3 regions of the Streptomyces sp. NPDC048172 genome follow, and region 2 is predicted to be linked to each of the others. Evidence: riboswitches for the same ligand, from Rfam matches in the RefSeq annotation. Region 2 holds a riboswitch; each other region holds the start of a gene.

Region 1 (6,525 bases), 580 kb from region 2:
CGCCGCGTACGTCCGCGACGCCGTGGTGGATCTCGTACCCCTCGACGGGCTCGCCGAGGGCCGTGCCCTCCGGGCGCGCGAGGGTCTTCTCCCGCGCGAACCGCACCCGCAGGGGCAGCAGTCCGAGCGCTTCGACCGTTCCGGCACGGGACTCGACGTCGTCCTCGATGCGCTCGCCGAGCACCTGGTAGCCGCCGCAGATGCCCAGTACGGGGCGTCCTTCGGCCGCCCGCCGGGCGAGCGCGTCGGCCAGTCCGCGCGCCCGCAGCCACTCCAGTGCCCTGACGGTGCCGCGCGTCCCCGGCACCACCACCAGATCGGCGTCGGACAGCTCCTCGGGACGGTCGCAGAACCGCACGACCACGCCGGGCTCGGCGGCCAGCGCGTCGACGTCCGTGAAGTTCGACATCAGCGGCACGGGGAGCACCGCCACCCGCAGCACGTCCGCGCCGTACGGCGCCGTCACCTCGGATTCGCGCACCGTGCCGCGCAGGGAGACACGCAGCCCGTCCTCCTCGTCGATGCCCAGCCCGTGCTGGAAGGGCAGCACCCCGTACGTCGACCGCCCCGTCAGCTTCCGCAGCATCTCCAGGCCGGGCTCCAGCAGCGAGACGTCCCCGCGGAACTTGTTGACCAGATAGCCCGCCAGCAGCGCCTGGTCCTCCTCGGCCAGCAGTGCGGTCGTCCCGAACAGCGAGGCGAAGACGCCTCCCCTGTCGATGTCCCCGACCACCAGCACGGGCAGCCGCGCGGCGCGCGCCAGGCCCATGTTGACGATGTCGTTGCGCCGCAGGTTGATCTCCGCGGGGCTGCCCGCGCCCTCGCAGACGACCGCGTCGTGCGTACGCCGCAGCTCCTCCAGACAGGCGACGACGGGCTCCAGAAGGTCCTCACGCCGCCCGTACACGCCGCTGCGGTGGTTCCCGAAGTAGCCCTTGGCCGACATCTCGCCCACGGCACGCCCCATGAGCACCACTTGGCTGGTGCGGTCGCTGCCGGGCTTGAGCAGTACGGGGTTCATCAGCGCGCTGGGCTCCACCCGGGCCGCGGCGGCCTGCATGGCCTGGGCGCGGCCTATCTCGGCGCCGTCCCGCGTCACGAACGAGTTCAGTGACATGTTCTGCGCCTTGAACGGCGCCACGCTGATCCCCTTGCGCGCCAGCCAGCGGCAGATTCCCGCCGTCACGACGCTCTTGCCCGCGTCCGAGGTCGTCCCCGCGACGAGCAGCCCGCCGCCGGTCCCGCCGCCCGTCCCGCCGTCCCTAGCGCTTCCCTTCGCGCCCACGGCGCACTCCCTCCCGCACCCTCATCCGCACGGCGCCCGCCGCCACGGTGGTGGCGAACGCCAGCGCGCTCACCCGTCGCGACAGCCGTACGGCACGCGCGATGTCCTCCGTCCGTACGGGCCGCCCGGAGGTGTTGAGGACCGGACGGTGCTCCGTACGGCCGCCGTACGCGAGGGTGCCGCCCAGCCGTACGCCGAGCGCGCCCGCGAACGCGGCCTCCACGGGCCCCGCGTTCGGGCTCGGATGCCGGTGCGCGTCCTCGCGCCACGCCCGTACGGCTCCGCGCGCGTCGTCACCGGCAACGGCCGCGAGCACCGCCGTCAGCCGCGCTCCCGGACACCCCACGACGTCGTCCAGCCGCGCCGCCGCCCAGCCGAACCGGAGGTGCCGCGGCGACTTGTGCCCCACCATCGCGTCCAGCGTGTTGAGCGCCCGGAACCCGGCCATGCCCGGCACTCCCGCGACCGCGCCCCACACGAGGGCGCCCACGACGGCGTCCGAGGTGTTCTCCGCGACCGACTCCACGACAGCGCGCGCCAGTGCCTCCGCGTCCAGCGCCTGCGGGTCCCGCCCGCACAGGTGCGGCAGCCGCTCCCGGGCCACCTCGACGTCCCCGGCGGCCAGCGCCGAGCCGACGGCCCGCGCCTCCCGCGCCAGGCTCGTCCCGCCCAGCACGCTCCACACGGCGGCGGCCGTCAGCACGGTCCGCGCGCCGGGCCGGTCCCGCACGGCCCGTTCCAGCACGGCCGCACCCGTGACCACGGCGCCCGCGGCCAGCACGGCGTACCCGGCGCCCGCGTCCCGCCGGTCCCGCCACACATGCCGCTCCAGCGCCCCGGCGGCCCGCCCGAAGGCGGCGACGGGGTGGCCGCGCCGGGGGTCACCCAGCAGAAGATCGACGGCGTATCCGAGGGCGGCGCCGCAGGCGTACGCGTAAGAAGCCCGCATCCGCATCATTCAGCGCGCCGCGGCGCCTCGGCGGAACAGCGGCGGCAGAGGTGGCGTCGGTGGCAGGGGACCGGAATCGCTCAGGGCGGGGCCGCGCATGACATGTGTCCTCACTCAGGGTCCTCGCCCTGGCTCGACGTGACCGACGGCGAGAGTCTCCTGGCTCCCGGATCGACGCCCGCCCCGGCCTTCCAGCCGCGCGACGCGACCGTGGCTCTGGGTGAGGGAGCGCTCCCCGGTGACAGTGGCGGGACCGCGCCGGATTCGCACCGGCTTCCTCTCCATGCCGCCGTTTGGCACCGGAAGTCCACCACGTTGGCCGAGAGGCGTCAACTTGCTGTTGACCTGCAATGGGGGCGGAGTGGTGAGCCCCACACGCGCCGCACTTCCGCAGTCGTGCGACCAGTAATGCACCTTTGCGCCCCGGACCGCTGGGAAGACTGCACATGACAAACGGGAGAGCGCCAAACGACGGCAGGAGGCGATTTCTTGCCTGCGGCGGACGGTATGCGACCGAATGTGTCCGGCTTCGGCGGCAGCGCGGGGCCGGCAAGGGGGGCGCATGCCACAGACGCGCGGCCACGTCGGGGCGCTGGCTTTCGGGCCGGAGGAGGTCGCAGTGTTCGAGGAAGACTCGTCCGCGGGTATATGGATCAAGAGTAGCTACAGCAATGACGGACCCGGTGCGTGCGTCGAGGTCAGCGACGCCGCGGGCCGGATCCTGGTGCGGGACTCCAAGTGTCCCGATGGCGACGTACTCGCCTTTACGACCGCGCAATGGAGTAGTTTCCTGGCCACCACGGCGACTTGGGTCGCGGAGGACTGACGACGGCGCCTGGACTCCCTCAGGCGGAGGGGATGGCGGTGGGGGCGATGCCCGACCGGACGGAAGACGCGGTGCGGCGCCCGGGGGAGAGCCGTGCCGGGCGGGACCCGCGCTCTCCTCTCTCCCTCACCGCGAGATACAGCCTCGCCGTGGGACTTCTCGCCACCGGACTCGGAGCCGCCGCCTCGCTGCTGGCGCCGGAAGGGGCGGCACGGGCGGTGGTGTGGGGGCTGGTGGCCGCGCTCGTCGCCGGCGGAGCGGGGCTCTGGTACGGGCTCGCGCCTACGCGCGGTCGTCTCTTCCCCGGCCGTCTCTCCCACGGCCGTCCCCGCGGTCCGCGCCACCGTTGACGGCGCGGCGTATTCGGCGTCCCACGACCACGCAGCAGGCGGCGAGGAGCGAGGCGCCGCACACGCTCAGCACGAGCGCCCAGCCTCCGCCCGCGTAGGTGGCGCATGCCACCGCACCGCCCCCGATGAGCAGCCGGAGCGAGGTGGCGAGGGCGCGCGCGTAGGTCAGCCGGATCTGGTTGTCCGTCCTGGCCGCCTCAAGGGTGATGAGGAGGTTCGTGCCGCGCTCGGTGAGCCCGGCCGACAGCTCGCCCTCCTCGGCGTCCGGAGGACGGGCGGCCGCGTCGGGCGCGCCCCTGAGGGCGCGTAACGCTCCGCCTAACCGCTCCCGCCATTCCTGCCAACCGGACACTGCCGCGTCCTTCCTGCCCTCGCCCCGTCAGGGACTAACTGCTGCTCAAGGCGTCCCTGACGTGCTCGATCCGCGTCCGGGACTCTTCGATCGACAGGGCGCGCTCGCTGATGTCCGCGAAGCACTCCTGGTACCAGACGGTCATCTCCATGTCGCTGCGCGTCAGGACCGTCCCTCCGGCGCCCTCCATGAAGAGCAGGTCGTCGTCGTCCTTGAGCCCGAGCAGGATGAACGACCTGGAGGTGCTGCGGTGGGCGCCCGCCGAGAAGGGGAGGACGCGCACGGAGACGCCCGGCTGCCCGGCGCGCGCGAGCAGGTGGTCCAGCTGTTTGCGCAGCACGGTCGGCCCGCCGATCTGCAGATGCAGCAGCGACTCCGCGAGCACGAACTCCGCCGTCGGCCCGACCCCGTCGTCGAAGAGCCGTTCCTGACGCGTGGCCCGCAGCTCGACGGCGCGCGGGGTGTCAGGGGAGTCGAACGGGGCCAGCAGCGCGCTCGTGTACTCGGACGTCTGCAGTACGGCGGGCATGAGGACGCACTCGTAGCAGCGGTACTCCTCGGCCGCTCCCTCGTAGCTGAGGAGCTGCGCCACCTTCGGGTTGAGCATGTCGGTGTACTGCGTCCACCACGACTGGCCCTTGGAGGCCCGTGCCGCCTCCTCCAGGTCGTGCACGGCGTCCGGGTCGGTGATCCCGTACAGCTGGAGCAGGGCGCGCAGGTCGGTGATGGAGATCCCGACGGTCCCGGCCTCGATGCGGATGAGCTTCGAGAGTGACCACTCAAGGGCGTCGGCCACGTCCTTCTGCGTCTTCTCCGACTGCTCCCGTGCCTTGCGCAGCTCGATCCGGAGCCTGCGACGGTTCAGGCTCGGATCAGCTTCTCTGGTCATGCTGCCTTCTCTCTCTTCGCATGGTGGCGTGCCGTCAGCTGGAAGCGAGCCACTGTCTGGCCGACAACATCCTTATGGGCCAGTCGAGTTGGGTCCTACCCAGCCGACGTCTCCAATATGACACATGGCACTTCGCCGCTGGCCGATGTGACGCAGAACATAGCAGTGCGTCAGTTCGCCATACGCCGAGAAGGCATGAAGAACGCCCCCGGGAGTGATCCCGGGGGCGTTCTTCATGGAGTGGGGCACGTGGTGCCCGGGTGTCCGGCGCCGGATGTCTGGCGCCTGACACCTGGCGCCTGGCTACGCCGCGATCAGATAGATCCCGAACACCACCGCCGCGGCGCACACCGCGTAGCACGTGTACGCGCCCGCGCGGGCGAGTGCGGGAGTGCCGCCGTCCGCGCGGCGGGCGGAGCCGCCGACGATGCCGAGGGTGAAGACGCCCACGAGGGCGACCGTCGCCACGAGGCTGACTCCGAAGACCTGGCCGAGTGCGGCCCAGTCGATGTCCATTGCGGTCTTCCTTCCGGCCTGGGCCTAGGAGAGGCTCGTCGCGGACGCGGCCCGCTGGGCGGGTGCGTGCGCCGTCGTCGGCTCGTCGTCGGCGGGTGCTGCGGCTGACGGCGGCGGAGGCGGCGCGACCGCCTGCATCGCGGTTGTGACGACCCCGGGGGGCTCGGTCTCCGTCGCCGAGGCGGCGGGCGCGGCCTCCGGGCCCATGTCGTTGACGTTCGTGTGGTCGACCGGCTCCTGTCGGGAGCGGAGCCAGATCGCGGCGCAGATGGCGACCAGCAGCACCGCCACCGTGGTCACGCCCCAGTCGCCCTGGTCGGCCAGCAGGGCCGAACCGGCGGCGACGAGACCGGCGGCGGGCAGGGTCAGCGCCCAGCCGACGACCATGCGGCCCGCCGTCGACCACCGCACGACGCCGCCCTTGCGGCCGATCCCGGAGCCCATGACGGCGCCGGAGCAGACGTGCGTGGTGGAGAGGGAGAAGCCGATGTGCGAGGAGGCCAGGATGGTGGCCGCCGCGCTGGTCTGGGCCGCGAAGCCCTGCGGGGGCTGGATGTCGGTGATGCCCTTGCCCATGGTGCGGATGATCCGCCAGCCGCCGAGGTACGTGCCCAGCGCGATGGCGAGGCCCGCCGAGGCGATGACCCAGACCGGCGGGTCCGAGCCCGGCGCCAGGGCGCCGCCGGTGACCAGGGCGAGGGTGATGACACCCATGGTCTTCTGTGCGTCATTGGTGCCGTGCGCCAGGGAGACGAGGGCCGCGGAGGTGATCTGCCCGGTGCGGTAGCCCTTGGAGGTGTGCTCCGGGTCCGCGTCACGGGCGACGCGGTACGTCAGCCGGGTCGCGAGGACCGAGGCGATGCCCGCGACCAGCGGGGCCGCGAGAGCGGGGATGAGGACCTTCATCACGACGACGTCGCCGTTCACGGCGTTCGTGCCGACGGAGGCGAGGGTGGCGCCGATGAGGCCGCCCATCAGTGCGTGCGAGGAACTGGAGGGAAGTCCGGCCAGCCATGTCAGCAGGTTCCAGATGATCGCGCCGACCAGCCCGGCGAAGATCACTTCGGGCTTGATGCCGGACCCTTCGTCGATGATTCCCGAGGAGATGGTCTTGGCGACCTCGATGGAGAGGAAGGCGCCAACGAGGTTGAGCACCGCGGACATCGCGACCGCGACCCGGGGCGTGAGGGCCCCGGTGGAGATGGTGGTGGCCATGGCGTTGGCCGTGTCGTGGAAGCCGTTCGTGAAGTCGAACACCAAGGCCGTGACGATCACGATCCCGATGAGAAGCGTGATGTGTTCCATCCAGTCACCAGGCACAATCAGTTCGAAGGTCAATGACGTCGTGAACGTAAAGA
Region 2 (6,525 bases):
TGGACCAGCGCGCGGGCGACGAGCGCGCGCTGGCGTTCGCCGCCGGACAGCCCCTCGAAGCGGCGCTCGGCCAGCTCGGCCGCGCCGGTGCGCGCGAGCGCGTCCCGTACGAACTCCTCGTCCCGTGCGGTGTCGCCCTCCCAGAACCTCTTGTGCGGCGAGCGGCCCATCGCCACGATCTGGCGCACGCTGAGGCCCGTCACGCCGTGCGCGTCCTGCGGCACGGCGGCCACGTGCCGGGCCCGGCGCCGGGCGCCCATCGCGACGGCGTCCTCGCCGTCGAGCAGGACGCGTCCGCCGTCGGGGCGCAGCGTGCCGTAGACGCAGCGCAGGAACGTCGTCTTGCCGCTGCCGTTGGGGCCGACGACGCCGATCGTCTCGCCGGGCGCGGCGTCGAGCGTGACACCGTCGAGCAGGCGGTGGCCGTCGACGGAGTACGTGACGTCCTCGGCGGTCAGCGACGCGCTCATGACGGCACCCCCTCGGTGCGCTGGCTGCGGCGCAGGAGCCACAGGAAGAACGGGCCGCCCGTGAGCGCCGTGAGGACCCCGACCGGGATCTCCTCGGGCGTGGCGACCGTACGGGCCGCGAGGTCGGCCAGTACGAGGAACGCGGCGCCGCCCAGCGCGGAGACCGGCAGCAGCGCGCGGTGCCCGGCGCCGATGACCATGCGCGCGGCGTGCGGCACCATCAGGCCGACGAAGCCGATCGCCCCGCTGACCGCGACCAGTACGGCCGTCACCAGCGAGGCGAGCAGGAAGACGGCCGCGCGGAACCGCCCGGTGTCCAGGCCCATCACGGTCGCGCTCTCCTCGCCCGCGAGCAGCAGGTCGAGGGGGCGGGCGAGCGCCATCAGCAGCGCCAGCCCCAGCAGCATCGCGACGGCGGGCAGCGGCAGGCTGTTCCAGCGTGCCCCGCCCAGCCCGCCGAGCGTCCAGAAGAGGATCTCCCGCAGGTGCTCCGTCTTGGACGAGGTGACGAGGATGAGGCTGGTGAGCGCGGAGAGGATGTACTGGATCGCGACCCCGGCGAGCACCAGCCGTCCCGTCGTCATCACGCCGCCGCGCCGTGCCATCGCGTAGACGGCGACGAGCGCGCAGAGCGACCCGGCGAACGCGCCCACGTTCATCGTCACCGTCCCGACGCCGAAGACGACGACGAGCACGGCGCCCGTGGAGGCGCCCGAGGAGATGCCCAGCAGGAACGGATCGGCCAGCGGATTGCGTACGAGCGCCTGCAGCACCGTTCCGACGACCGCGAGCCCCGCGCCGACGACCGCCGCGAGCAGCACGCGCGGCAGCCGTACGTCCCGCACGATCGTGGTGAACGGGCCCGGCTCGGACCCTCCCGTCAGCGCGGCCACCACGTCCCCCACCGGGATCCGGACGGAGCCCAGCGCGAGGCTCGCCAGCGCGCCGACGAACAGCAGCGCGGCCAGTCCGGAGGTGAGGAGCGCGAACCGCAGCCTGCCCGGCACGGCCGCGGCCCTCACTTGGCGCGGTCCGGGTGGAGCTGGTCGGCCAGCTCGTCCACCGCGTCCGGCACGCGCGGCCCGACCACGACGGAGGAGAGCGGCATCACGGCGAACCGCTTGTGCTTGATCGCCGGTACGTCCTTGAGCGCCGGGTCGTTCAGCAGCCGCTTCTTCTTCTTGGCGAGGGAGGTGCCCCGGTAGTCGTAGATCACGATCGTGTCGGGGTTCTTCTCGACGACCTTCTCCCAGGAGACGTCGCCGAAGGGCTTGTCGACGGAGGAGAAGACGTTCTCGGCGCCCGCGCGCTCGATGATCTCGTTGCCGATGCCCTTGCCGCCCGCCGTGAACGCCGCGTTGTCACCGCTGTCGTACACGAACACCCGGGTCTTCTCCGCGCCCTTGAGCCGCTTCGCGGTGGCGGCGAGCTGCTCGTTCTGCTTCTTGATCAGCTTCTCGGCGCGCTCCGGGACGCCGAAGGTGCGGGCGACCTCCCGGATCTCCTTGTGCAGCTGCGGCACCCCGACCCGGCCCTTGGCGCAGCTCTCGGTGGCCAGCCGGGTGTTCACGGAGCTGTCCTGGAGCGCGGGGCGCTCACGGCCCTCGCCCTTCTCGAACGCCGAGGGGTAGGCGCCGTAGACGAAGTCGGGGTTGGCGCCGAGGAGCGTCTCCTTGGACGGGTACTCCTTGGCCAGCACCTTGACCTTGTCGTACGCCTTCCGGTACTCGGGCACGATCTTGTCGTCGAGGAAGGCGGTGCCCGCCATACGGTCTTCCAGACCGAGCGCGAGCATGACCTCGGTGGTGTTCTGGTTCATCGTCACGGCCCGCTCGGGCGGCTTCTCGAACGTCGTCTTCACGCCACAGTTCGTGACCGTGTACGGAAAGCCCTTGGGCGCCTTGCCGCCGCTGCTGTCGTCGGCGCTGGACGACGACGAACACGCGGTGAGGGCCGACGCCGGTATGAGCAGCGCGGCGAGAAGCGCACGGGTGCGCACGGCACGGGACATGACGATGCCTGCCTCCTCAAGGGGATCCGCGTCCCCTGACCTGGTGAGGTTGGCGGCAGACCAGTATCTGACTCCCGGCGGACGCCCCTGGGGACGTGCCGCCGGTCACAGTGGCGGGACCGTGCCGGGTTCGCACCGGCTTCCTGGCCTCTGCCGCCTCGATGAACAACGGCAGTCTTCCATACGGCCCGCCCAGGGCCCCGACCAGGGACGGAGCCCCTCGGTCAGACGCGCACGCTCTCCTGGCCCTCGGCCTGGTCGTCCTCCCGGCGCTCCAGCGCGACCCTCGGCAGCCGCCGGGCGAGGCCCGCCGGGAGCCACCAGGCGCGCTCGCCCAGCAGCCGCATCACCGCGGGCACGATCAGACAGCGGATCACCACCGCGTCCAGCAGGATCGCCACGGCCAGCCCCAGCCCGAACTGCTGGAGCATCCGGTCCGGGCTCAGCACGAACGCCGCGAACACCACGATCATGATCGCCGCGGCCGCCGTGATCACCTTGCCCGTGGCCGCCAGCCCCTCGCGGACCGCGCCCCGGTGGTCGCGCGTACGCTCCCACTCCTCGTGGATACGGGAGACGAGGAAGACCTCGTAGTCCATCGAGAGCCCGAAGACGATCGCGAAGATCATCACCGGGATGAACGCCTCGACGGGCCCCGCCTCGGCCCCGAACAGCCCCTCCTGGAAGACCAGCGTGACGACCCCCAGCGCCGCCGCGATCGACAGCAGGTTCAGCAGCGCGGCCTTCAGCGGGATCAGCACCGAGCGGAAGACCACCATCAGCAGCAGCGCCGAGAGTCCCACCACCAGCGCCACGAAGAGCGGCATACGGTCCGACACCGAGTCCGCGAAGTCCTGCGCGGCGGCCGTCGGCCCGCCCACCAGGGCCTTCCCGCCCGTCCGCTCGGTCACCGGCGGCAGCACGTCGTCCCGCAGCCGGTGCACGAGGTCGGCGGTCGCCTCGTCCTGCGGAGCCGTCTCCGGGAACGCGAGCACGGTGGAGACGCCGGTGTCCTTCGAAGGCAGCACGGGCGAGGTGGCGGCGATCCCGTCCGTACGGGCCAGCGTGGCCCGCACCTCCCCGGCGGCCTCCGCGCCGCCCTGGCTCACGACGACGAGCGGCCCGTTGAAGCCGGGCCCGAATCCCTCGGCCAGCAGGTCGTACGCCTGACGGCTGGTCGTCCCGCTCGCGTCGTTCCCCGCGTCCGCGAAGCCCAGCCGCATGTCCAGCGCGGGCGCGGAGAGCGCGAGCAGCGCGAGGACGGCGGCCGTGAGCGCGGTCAGCGGACGCCGCTGCACCGCCTCGGCCCACGCCCGCCAACGCCGCCCCTCCGCCCGGCCCTTCGCCCGCGCCCGTTCCGTACGGGCCCGCACGTGCCGCTCGATCCGGCGCCCCGCCACCGCCAGCAGAGCGGGCAGCAGCACGAGCGACGCCGCCATGGTCACGAGCACGGTGAGCGCGACGGCGACGGCGACCCCCTGCAACGCGCCCAGTCCCAGCGCGACCAGTCCCATCAGCGCGATGATCACGGTGCAGCCCGCGAAGAAGACGGTGCGTCCGGCGGCGTCGAGCGCGGTACGGGTCGCGGTCGCGGTATCGACCCCGCGCAGCAGCTCATGCCGATACCGATAGAAGATCAGCAGGGCATAATCCACCCCCACTCCGAGCCCGACGAGCATCATCAGCGGCGGGGTGAAGTCGGCGACGGTGAAGAGATGCGAGGCCAGCGCGATCAGCCCCACCGCCCCGCCCACCGCGAACACCGCGGTGACCAGCGGCAACGCGGCCGCCACCAGCGAACCGAAGAGCAGCACGAGGATCACGAGCGCCGCCAGCATCCCGGCACCCTCGGCGGCCCCGCCCCCTTCTTCCTCGGCCCCGCGTACGGCCTCACCCCCCACCTCGACCCGCACCCCGTCGCGGTCTACGTGCTGGGCGGTATCGATGACCCGCTTGACGTCCTCCTTGGGCACGCTCTCGGCCTTGCCGTCGAGCGTGACGGTGGCGTACGCGATCTCGCCGTCCCGCGAGACGGCCGCCTTGTCCGCGTACGGGCTGCGCACGTCGGCGACGCTGGGCAACTCCCGTACGTCATCGAGCATCCGCTCGACGCGGGCGCGCGCCCCGCGCAGGTCCTCGCCCTGGAGCACGACGGACACACTGTCCCCGGCCTGCGCCGAACCGTGCTTCTCCAGCAGATCGGTCGCGGTCTGCGAGTCGGTGCCGGGCAGGGAGAAGTCGTTCCGGTAATCGCTGCCCGCCCCCTGCGAGCCCACGGTGATGGCGGCCACCACGACCACCCACAACAGCAGCGCCCCCCAACGGTGCCGCTGGGACCAGGAAGCGAGCCGCCCCAGCGGCCCGGTACGTAGCTGATTCATGAGCCCAAGGTGCGCCGCGGCGATGGCCCCGGTCGTCGTCCCCGGGTTGACATCCCACTACCCCACAAGTTGCGCCCCGAAGGGGCGCGGGGAACTGCGCGCTCAGCCAAGGCGAAAGCGGCAGTCTGCGACGCACGACAAGGGGCAGGTGCGGCGCAGCGAAGAGGAGACGGCCCCGTCAGGAGTGCCCCAAAGGGGCGCGGGGAACTGCGCGACCGGCCAAGACGCAACCCGCGGCCTGCAACGTGCAGCAAGGCGCAGATGGGGCGCAGGGCCAGATCAGGGGTTCAGCCACCCCGGGCGGACGAGCCCCGACTCGTAAGCGAGGACGACCAGTTGGGAACGGTCTCGTACACCCAGCTTGGTCATGATGCGGCTCACATGCGTCTTGGACGTAGCAGGGCTGAGAGTCAACCGTCCCGCGACCTCGTCGTTCGTCAGCCCTTCCGCCACGAGCCGCATGACCTCCACCTCGCGCTCCGTCAGCGCGTTGAGCCGGGGCGAGGGCCCGGGCGGGGCGACGCGTCCGGCGAACTCGGCGATCAGCCGCCGCGTGACGCCGGGACTGATGAGCGCGTCACCGCGCGCCGCGACCCGCACGGCGTGCACCAGCTCCTCCGGCTCGGTGTCCTTGACGAGGAAGCCGCTGGCCCCGGCGCGCAGCGCCGTATAGACGTAGTCGTCGAGGTCGAACGTGGTCAGCATGACGACGCGCACCTCGTCGAGCCGCCCGTCGGCGGCGATCCGGCGGGCCGCCTCCAGGCCGTCCGTGCCCGGCATGCGGATGTCCATGAGGACGACGTCGGGCCGCGTCGCGCGGCACAGCGCGAGGGCCTCCTCGCCGTCGCCCGCCTCGCCGACCACGTCGAAGTCGTCCTCGTCCTCCAGGATCGAACGGAACCCGGCACGCACCAGCCGCTGGTCGTCCACGAGCAGGACCTTGATCATGAAGGAGACGCTCCGTTCTGGGGTACGGCGGAGGAGGAGAGCGGCAGCCGCGCCCGTACGGCGAACCCGCCGCCCCGTTCGCCGGGCCCCGCGGTCAGCTCGCCGCCGAGCGCGCGGGCCCGCTCGCGCATCCCGGAGATGCCGGTGCCGGAAACGGCGCCGCCGCCGGACCGGACGGCCCCCCGCCCGTCGTCCACGACCTCCAGCACGAGCTCACGCCGCCCACGCCGGACACGCACGGCGACGCTCGTGGCGCCCGCGTGCCGGCTCACATTCGTCAGCGCCTCCTGCACGATCCGGTACGCGGCCCGGTCCACCTCGACGGGCAGCGCCCCCGCTTCGCGCCCGGTCGTCGTGACCCGTACGTCGAGCCCGGCCCGCCGCGCCGACGCGACCAGCTCGTCCACCCGGTCCAGGCCGGGCACCGGCGCCGTCGGGGCGGCCTCGTCGCCGTCCCGCAGCGCGCCGAGCGTGGTGCGCAGCTCGCGCAGCGCCTCCTTGCTGGCGTCCTTGACCGCACCGAGCGCCTCGCCCGCGCCGCGCGCCCCGCGCTCGGGATCCTTCTGGAACCGCCGCAGCGCCGCCGACGACTGGACGTTGATGAGCGAGAGGTGGTGGCCGATGCTGTCGTGCAGCTCGCGCGCGATCCGCAGCCGCTCCTCGCTGGTGGCGTGCTTCTCGGCCTCCCGCGCGTACGCGAGACGGCTGTGCCGCG
Region 3 (6,525 bases), on a different contig from region 2:
GACATGCTGGGCAACGTCTACAAGCCGTTCCGCCGCGTCAGCTGGTGGCCCGGCCTGCTGGCCTCCAGCGCCGTGATCGTCGCCCTCTGGGGCTACTTCCTGTGGGTCGGCGTCCACGAGCCGCTCGGCGGGATCAACCAGCTCTTCCCGCTCTTCGGCATCGCCAACCAGCTCCTCGCCGCCGTAGCGCTGGCCGTCTGCACCACGCTCCTGGTCAAGTCCGGCCGCCTCAAGTGGGCCTGGGTCACGGCCGTTCCGCTCGCCTGGGACGCGGTCGTCACGCTCACCGCCAGCTGGCAGAAGGTCTTCTCCAGCGACCCGAAGGTCGGCTTCTTCGAGCAGCGCTCCGTCTACCAGGAGGCCATCGACGCGGGCAAGGTCCTTCCCCCGGCGAAGAACATGGACGACATGCACACCGTCGTCACCAACTCCACGGTGGACGGCGTCCTCTCCGCGCTCTTCGCGGTCCTCGTCATCGTGGTGCTGCTGGACGCCGGGCGCACCTGCTTCCGGGCGATCCGCAACCCGGGCACCGCGACGCTGACGGAGGTTCCGCACCAGGAATCCAAGATCGTCGCCCCGGCGGGGCTGATCCCCACGAAGGAGGAGAAGGCGGAGCTTGCCGCCGCCGGCACGTCCTCGTCCTCGTCCTCGTCCAGTGAGGAGGTCCGATGAACCCTCTCCTGAGGGCGGGGCGCTGGATCCGCTGGTACGTCCGCGAGTTCACGGACGAGAGCGCGTACGAGCGGTACGTGGCGCACGTCCGCCGGCACTCGGGGCCCTCGGCCCCGGTGCCGACCCGCCGCGACTTCGAGCGCCGCCGCACGGACGCCCGCGAGGCGGACCCCAGAGACGGCTACCGCTGCTGCTAACCCACCCCAGCCAAGCAGAGGGCACCCCCTGCTCCTCCCTCCACTGAGCTTGGGAAGTCCGCGCTTCTCCCTCCACCCCACAGCGCTTGGGAGTCCTGCGCTTCTCCCTCCGCCCCGCTGCGCTTGGCAGGCCTGCGCTTCTCCCTCCACTCCACTGCGCTCGGGAGCTCTGCGCTTCTCCCTCCGCCCCTCTGAGCTTGGGGCTGCGCCCCTGCCGGGGCGAGCCCCGCTTCTCCCTCCGCTGTGCTTGGGAAGTCTGCGCAAGGCGCAGGGTTGGCAAGCGCAGCCCCCCCACGCCGGGTACCCCGCGCACAAGAGCCGCGCCCGGGGTGCCCCGGGCTGTGCTTCGCGGGCCGCGCCCGCGTCGTGGCTTGTCGCGCAGTTCCCCGCGCCCCTTAGGGAGAAGGGGCAAGCCCAAAAGTCTTGGACCGGTCGCGCCCCGCGGCGGAGCCGCAAAACAAACACAGCCCCGCGCCCCTGAGGGAGAAGGGGCAAGCCCCGAGGTGTTGTGACCGGGCGCGCACCCGCGGCGGAGCCGCACATCAAACACAGCCCCGTGCCCCCGAAGGGGCAAGCCCCGAAGTCCTGCACCGGGCACCCCGGCACGCTCGGCCGGGAAAATTGCGGTGCTCTCTGTCAGAGGGGGCGGACATCATGGGCGGTATGGACTTTACGGTGAGGGCCGCGTACGCGGAGGAGTTCGGGGCAGTCGGGGAGCTGACCGGAGAGGTGTATCTCCGGGACGGGCTGCTGGACTTCGGGGAGTCGGACGGGTATCTGCGGACACTCCGGGACGCCGCGACCCGCGCGGCACAGGCAGAGCTCCTGGTAGCCGCCGACCAGAACGGCACACTCCTCGGCACAGTGACATACGTAGGCGACGGCGGCCCGTACGCGGAGCTGGCCGGCGAGAGCGAGGCCGAGTTCCGGATGCTCGCGGTCGACGGCGCCGCCCGCAGCCGAGGGGTCGGGGAGGCGCTCGTGAGAGCGTGCGTGGACCGTACGAGGGAGCGCGGCCGCACGGGCATAGTCATCTGCAGCCAGCCCCACATGCACGCCGCCCACCGCCTCTACACCCGGCTCGGATTCCACCGCGCGCCCGCCCGCGACTGGAACCCGATCGAGGGCGTCGACATCACGCTCCAGGCGTTCACGCTGGCTCTGTAGGGCCTTGTAGGGCCCTGCAAGGCCCTGCGGCGCGCCACCGCACTGTAAACCATCTCTTGACCCTCGACACAACATCTAGGGGCGCCTCCACCACGCACCCCAACATGTATGCTCGACCGAGCCGTTCGCCGCAGGGGAATCCGGTGTGACTCCGGAGCTGTCCCGCAGCGGTGTGCGCCGTGCTGCCTGTACGGCGCGAGCCCGAATGCCTGCCGGGCGGCATCGACGAACGTCCGGGTCTCGTGGAGTGGACCGGGGGCGGCGCCGTGGAATGCCATGCCCGTGAGGGCGCTGTTCGGCATGCCCGCGCGCCGGCGTCCCGTGCCCGCCCTCGGCCCCTGAGCGAGGGAGAGCAGAGCAGTGACCATCGCACCATCAGCTCCGTCAGTGCCGTCGGCGACGGCACCAGGACTCACGGCACCGGGACTCACGGCACCCGGAACGGAACCCGAAGCTCCGGACGACGCGCCCGCCGCCGCGCTCCTGCGCACCCTCACCGACCTCACCGCGGACCTCACCGCCGTCGCCCCCGGCAGGATCGCCGCCGCGGCCCTGCGGGGACGCCGTCGGGACTCGTCCGAGGCCGAGCTGCGGGAGCTCGCCACCGAGGCGGCGGCCGGGCTGATCGGTGAGGAGCCCGAGCACTCCCGGCTCGCGGCGCGCCTGCTCACCCTCGCGATCCGCGAGGAGGCGGCCTCCCAGGGCGCCACCTCGTTCTCCGCCTCCGTCGCCGTCGGCCACGCGCAGGGGCTGATCGCGGACGCCACGGCGGCCTTCGTCCGTACGCACGCCGCGCGGCTCGACGCGCTCGTCGAGGAGGCCCTCGCCGAGGGCGCCGACGACCGCTTCGGCTACTTCGGGCTGCGCACCGTGCACTCCCGCTACCTGCTCCGGCACCCGACGACGCGTCAGGTGATCGAGACGCCGCAGCACTTCCTGCTCCGCGTGGCCTGCGGTCTGGCCGACGGCGACTCCGAGCGCGCCGCGGACGAGATCGTGGACGAGGTCGCGGCGCTCTACGGGCTCACCAGTTCGCTCTCCTACCTGCCCTCCTCCCCCACCCTCTTCAACTCCGGCACCCGCCACCCCCAGATGTCGTCCTGCTATCTGCTCGACTCCCCCCGGGACGAGCTGGACTCGATCTACGAGCGGTACCACCAGGTCGCCCGCCTCTCGAAGCACGCGGGCGGCATCGGCCTCTCGTACGCGCGGATCCGCGCGCGGGGCTCGCTGATCCGGGGGACGAACGGGCACTCGAACGGCATCGTGCCGTTCCTCAAGACCCTGGACGCCTCGGTCGCCGCCGTGAACCAGGGTGGGCGCCGCAAGGGCGCCGCCGCCGTCTATCTGGAGACGTGGCACGCGGACATCGAGGAGTTCCTGGAGCTGCGCGACAACACCGGCGAGGACGCCCGCCGCACCCACAACCTCAATCTGGCGCACTGGATCCCCGACGAGTTCATGCGCCGCGTCGAGACCGACGCCGACTGGTCGCTCTTCTCGCCCGCGGACGCGCCCGAGCTGGTCGACCTGTGGGGCGAGGAGTTCGACGCCGCGTACCGCAGGGCCGAGGCCGAGGGGCGCGCGCTGCGGACCGTGCCCGCGCGGCAGCTCTACGGCGCGATGATGCGCACCCTCGCGCAGACCGGCAACGGCTGGATGACGTTCAAGGACACCTCCAACCGGACCGCCAACCAGACGGCGGAGCCGGGCCGTACCGTCCACTCCTCGAACCTGTGCACGGAGATCCTGGAGGTCACCGACGACGGCGAGACCGCCGTGTGCAACCTCGGGTCCGTCAACCTCGCCGCCCACCTGGGCGAGGGCGGGGACGGCCGCGAGATGGACTGGGAGCGCCTCGACGCGACCGTCCGCACCGCCGTGACGTTCCTCGACCGCGTGGTGGACATCAACTACTACCCGACCCCGCAGGCCGAGGGCTCCAACTCCCGCTGGCGGCCGGTCGGCCTGGGCGTGATGGGCCTCCAGGACGTCTTCTTCCGGCTGGGCCTGCCCTTCGACTCCGCGGAGGCCCGCGCGCTCTCCACCCGTATCGCCGAGCGGATCATGCTCGCGGCGTACGAGGCGTCCGCCGGGCTGGCCGAGCGGAACGGCCCGCTCCCGGCCTGGTCCGCGACCCGTACGGCGCGCGGCGTGCTGCACCCGGACCACTACCCGAACGCCGAGCCGCGCTGGGCGGACCGCTGGGCGGCGCTGCGCGCCCGTGTCGCGCGCACCGGGATGCGCAATTCGCTGCTGCTCGCCATCGCGCCGACCGCGACCATCGCCTCGATCGCGGGTGTCTACGAGTGCATCGAGCCGCAGGTCTCCAACCTGTTCAAGCGCGAGACGCTCAGCGGCGAGTTCCTCCAGGTCAACACCTACCTGGTGGAGGAGCTGAAGCGGCACGGCCTGTGGGACGACCGCGCCCGCGAGGCGCTGCGCGAGTCCAACGGCTCGGTCCAGGACCTGGGCTGGGTGCCCGCCGACGTCCAGGCGCTGTACCGCACGGCGTGGGAGATCCCGCAGCGCGCCCTCATCGACATGGCCGCCGACCGCACCCCGTACCTCGACCAGAGCCAGTCGCTGAACCTGTTCATGGCCTCCCCCACCATCGGGAAGCTCAGCTCGATGTACGCGTACGCCTGGAAGCGCGGCATCAAGACCACGTACTACCTGCGGTCGCGCCCCGCGACCCGCATCGCGCAGGCGGCGAGCTCGCTCCCCGCGCAGCAGGCGACGAGCGAGGAAGCGCTCGCCTGTTCCCTGGAAAACCCCGAGTCCTGCGAGGCCTGCCAGTGATGAGTGACCACAAGAACCTGCTCGACCCGGGCTTCGAGCTGACCCTGCGCCCCATGCGCTACCCGCACTTCTACGACCGCTACCGGGACGCGATCAAGAACACCTGGACCGTCGAGGAGGTCGATCTCCACTCCGACGTCGCGGACCTCGCCAAGCTCACCCCGGGCGAGCAGCACATGATCAGCCGTCTGGTGGCCTTCTTCGCCACGGGTGACTCGATCGTGGCGAACAACCTGGTGCTCACCCTCTACAAGCACATCAACTCCCCCGAGGCGCGGCTGTACCTGTCGCGGCAGCTCTTCGAGGAGGCCGTGCACGTCCAGTTCTATCTGACGCTGCTGGACACGTATCTGCCCGACCACGACGACCGCGTCGAGGCGTTCGCGGCCGTCGAGAACATCCCGTCCATCCGCGAGAAGGCGCAGTTCTGCTTCAAGTGGATGGACTCGGTGGAGAAGCTGGACCAGCTGGAGTCGCAGGCGGACCGCCGCCGCTTCCTCCTCAACCTGATCTGCTTCGCGGCGTGCATCGAGGGGCTGTTCTTCTACGGCGCCTTCGCGTACGTCTACTGGTTCCGCTCGCGCGGCCTGCTGCACGGGCTCGCGACCGGCACCAACTGGGTGTTCCGCGACGAGTCCATGCACATGTCCTTCGCCTTCGACGTGGTGGACACGGTCCGCCAGGAGGAGCCCGAGCTCTTCGACGCGGAGCTGGAGAAGCAGGTCACGGCGATGCTGGAGGAGGCCGTCGAGGCGGAGCTCCAGTTCGCGCGCGACCTGTGCGGGGAGGGGCTGCCGGGCATGAACACGGACTCCATGCGGGAGTACCTGGAGGCCGTCGCCGACCAGCGGCTGGCCCGCCTCGGCTTCCCCGTCCGCTACGGCTCCACGAACCCCTTCTCGTTCATGGAGCTGCAGAACGTCCAGGAGCTGACCAACTTCTTCGAGCGCCGCCCCTCGGCGTACCAGGTGGCGGTCGAGGGCTCGGTCAGCTTCGACGACGACTTCTGAGGCACCCGGGCGCCGGGGACGCCGTCAGTCGTTCGGCACGACCTCGTACCTCGGCTCGTTCTCCTCCATCTGGCGGAGCACGTCCTTTCGCTCGCGCTTGGAGAGCCGGTCGATGTAGAGGTACCCGTACAGGTGGTCGGTCTCGTGCTGGAGGCACCGCGCGAAGTAGCCGGTGCCCCGCACGACGACCGGCTTGCCCTCGGCATCCTGGCCCCGCACGACCGCCTGGTCGGGGCGGGCCAGCGGCGCGTAGGCGCCCGGGACGGAGAGGCAGCCCTCGCTGCCGTCGTCCAGGACCCGGTCCTCGGCGGCCAGTTGGTCGAGCACCGGGTTGCAGACGACGCCGACGTGCCGGACGCCCTCGTCGTCCATGCAGTCGTAGACGAAGACCTTCAGGTCGACGCCGATCTGGTTCGCCGCGAGGCCGACGCCCTCCGCCGCGCGCTGGCTGGCGAACATGTCGTCGACGAGCTTCGCCAGCTCGTCGTCGAAGGCCGTGACGTCCTTGCACTCGCGGTGCAGCACGGGATTGCCGACGACCGTGATGGGGCGGGCCGTGCCCCGCGCGCGGTACGCCTCCTCGCGGGCCTCGGCGTCCGTCACGTCGTCGATGAACTCGCCGTCCACCGGCCCGGTCCCGGAACCGGTTCCCTGCTGCTGCGCCATGCCCTCGT

The links. A riboswitch is a leader RNA that binds a small molecule or an ion and turns the genes downstream of it on or off. The one in region 2 is predicted to bind cobalamin.
Positions count from the first base shown of each region.
Region 1: another riboswitch for cobalamin. It lies ahead of ACGF3A_RS18060 (cobalamin biosynthesis protein); the one in region 2 lies ahead of ACGF3A_RS20610 (ABC transporter substrate-binding protein).
Region 3: another riboswitch for cobalamin. It lies ahead of ACGF3A_RS04635 (ribonucleoside-diphosphate reductase subunit alpha); the one in region 2 lies ahead of ACGF3A_RS20610 (ABC transporter substrate-binding protein).

Region 1 is NZ_JBIDAT010000004.1:53,662-60,186, reverse strand. Features, by position in the region: gene ACGF3A_RS18065 (cobyric acid synthase) at 1-1,285, opposite strand, end outside; gene ACGF3A_RS18060 (cobalamin biosynthesis protein) at 1,263-2,234, opposite strand; cobalamin riboswitch at 2,387-2,515, opposite strand; gene ACGF3A_RS18055 (DUF397 domain-containing protein) at 2,797-3,060, shown strand; gene ACGF3A_RS18050 (hypothetical protein) at 3,343-3,762, opposite strand; gene ACGF3A_RS18045 (helix-turn-helix domain-containing protein) at 3,797-4,651, opposite strand; gene ACGF3A_RS18040 (hypothetical protein) at 4,955-5,167, opposite strand; gene ACGF3A_RS18035 (anion permease) at 5,192-6,472, opposite strand.
Region 2 is NZ_JBIDAT010000004.1:638,546-645,070, reverse strand. Features, by position in the region: gene ACGF3A_RS20620 (ABC transporter ATP-binding protein) at 1-470, opposite strand, end outside; gene ACGF3A_RS20615 (FecCD family ABC transporter permease) at 467-1,477, opposite strand; gene ACGF3A_RS20610 (ABC transporter substrate-binding protein) at 1,489-2,481, opposite strand; cobalamin riboswitch at 2,522-2,676, opposite strand; gene ACGF3A_RS20605 (MMPL family transporter) at 2,706-4,862, opposite strand; gene ACGF3A_RS20600 (response regulator) at 5,142-5,810, opposite strand; gene ACGF3A_RS20595 (sensor histidine kinase) at 5,807-6,525, opposite strand, start outside.
Region 3 is NZ_JBIDAT010000001.1:1,018,319-1,024,843, reverse strand. Features, by position in the region: gene ACGF3A_RS04650 (carbon starvation CstA family protein) at 1-675, shown strand, start outside; gene ACGF3A_RS04645 (YbdD/YjiX family protein) at 672-872, shown strand; gene ACGF3A_RS04640 (GNAT family N-acetyltransferase) at 1,536-2,039, shown strand; cobalamin riboswitch at 2,136-2,271, shown strand; gene ACGF3A_RS04635 (ribonucleoside-diphosphate reductase subunit alpha) at 2,400-4,841, shown strand; gene ACGF3A_RS04630 (ribonucleotide-diphosphate reductase subunit beta) at 4,841-5,851, shown strand; gene def (peptide deformylase) at 5,876-6,517, opposite strand.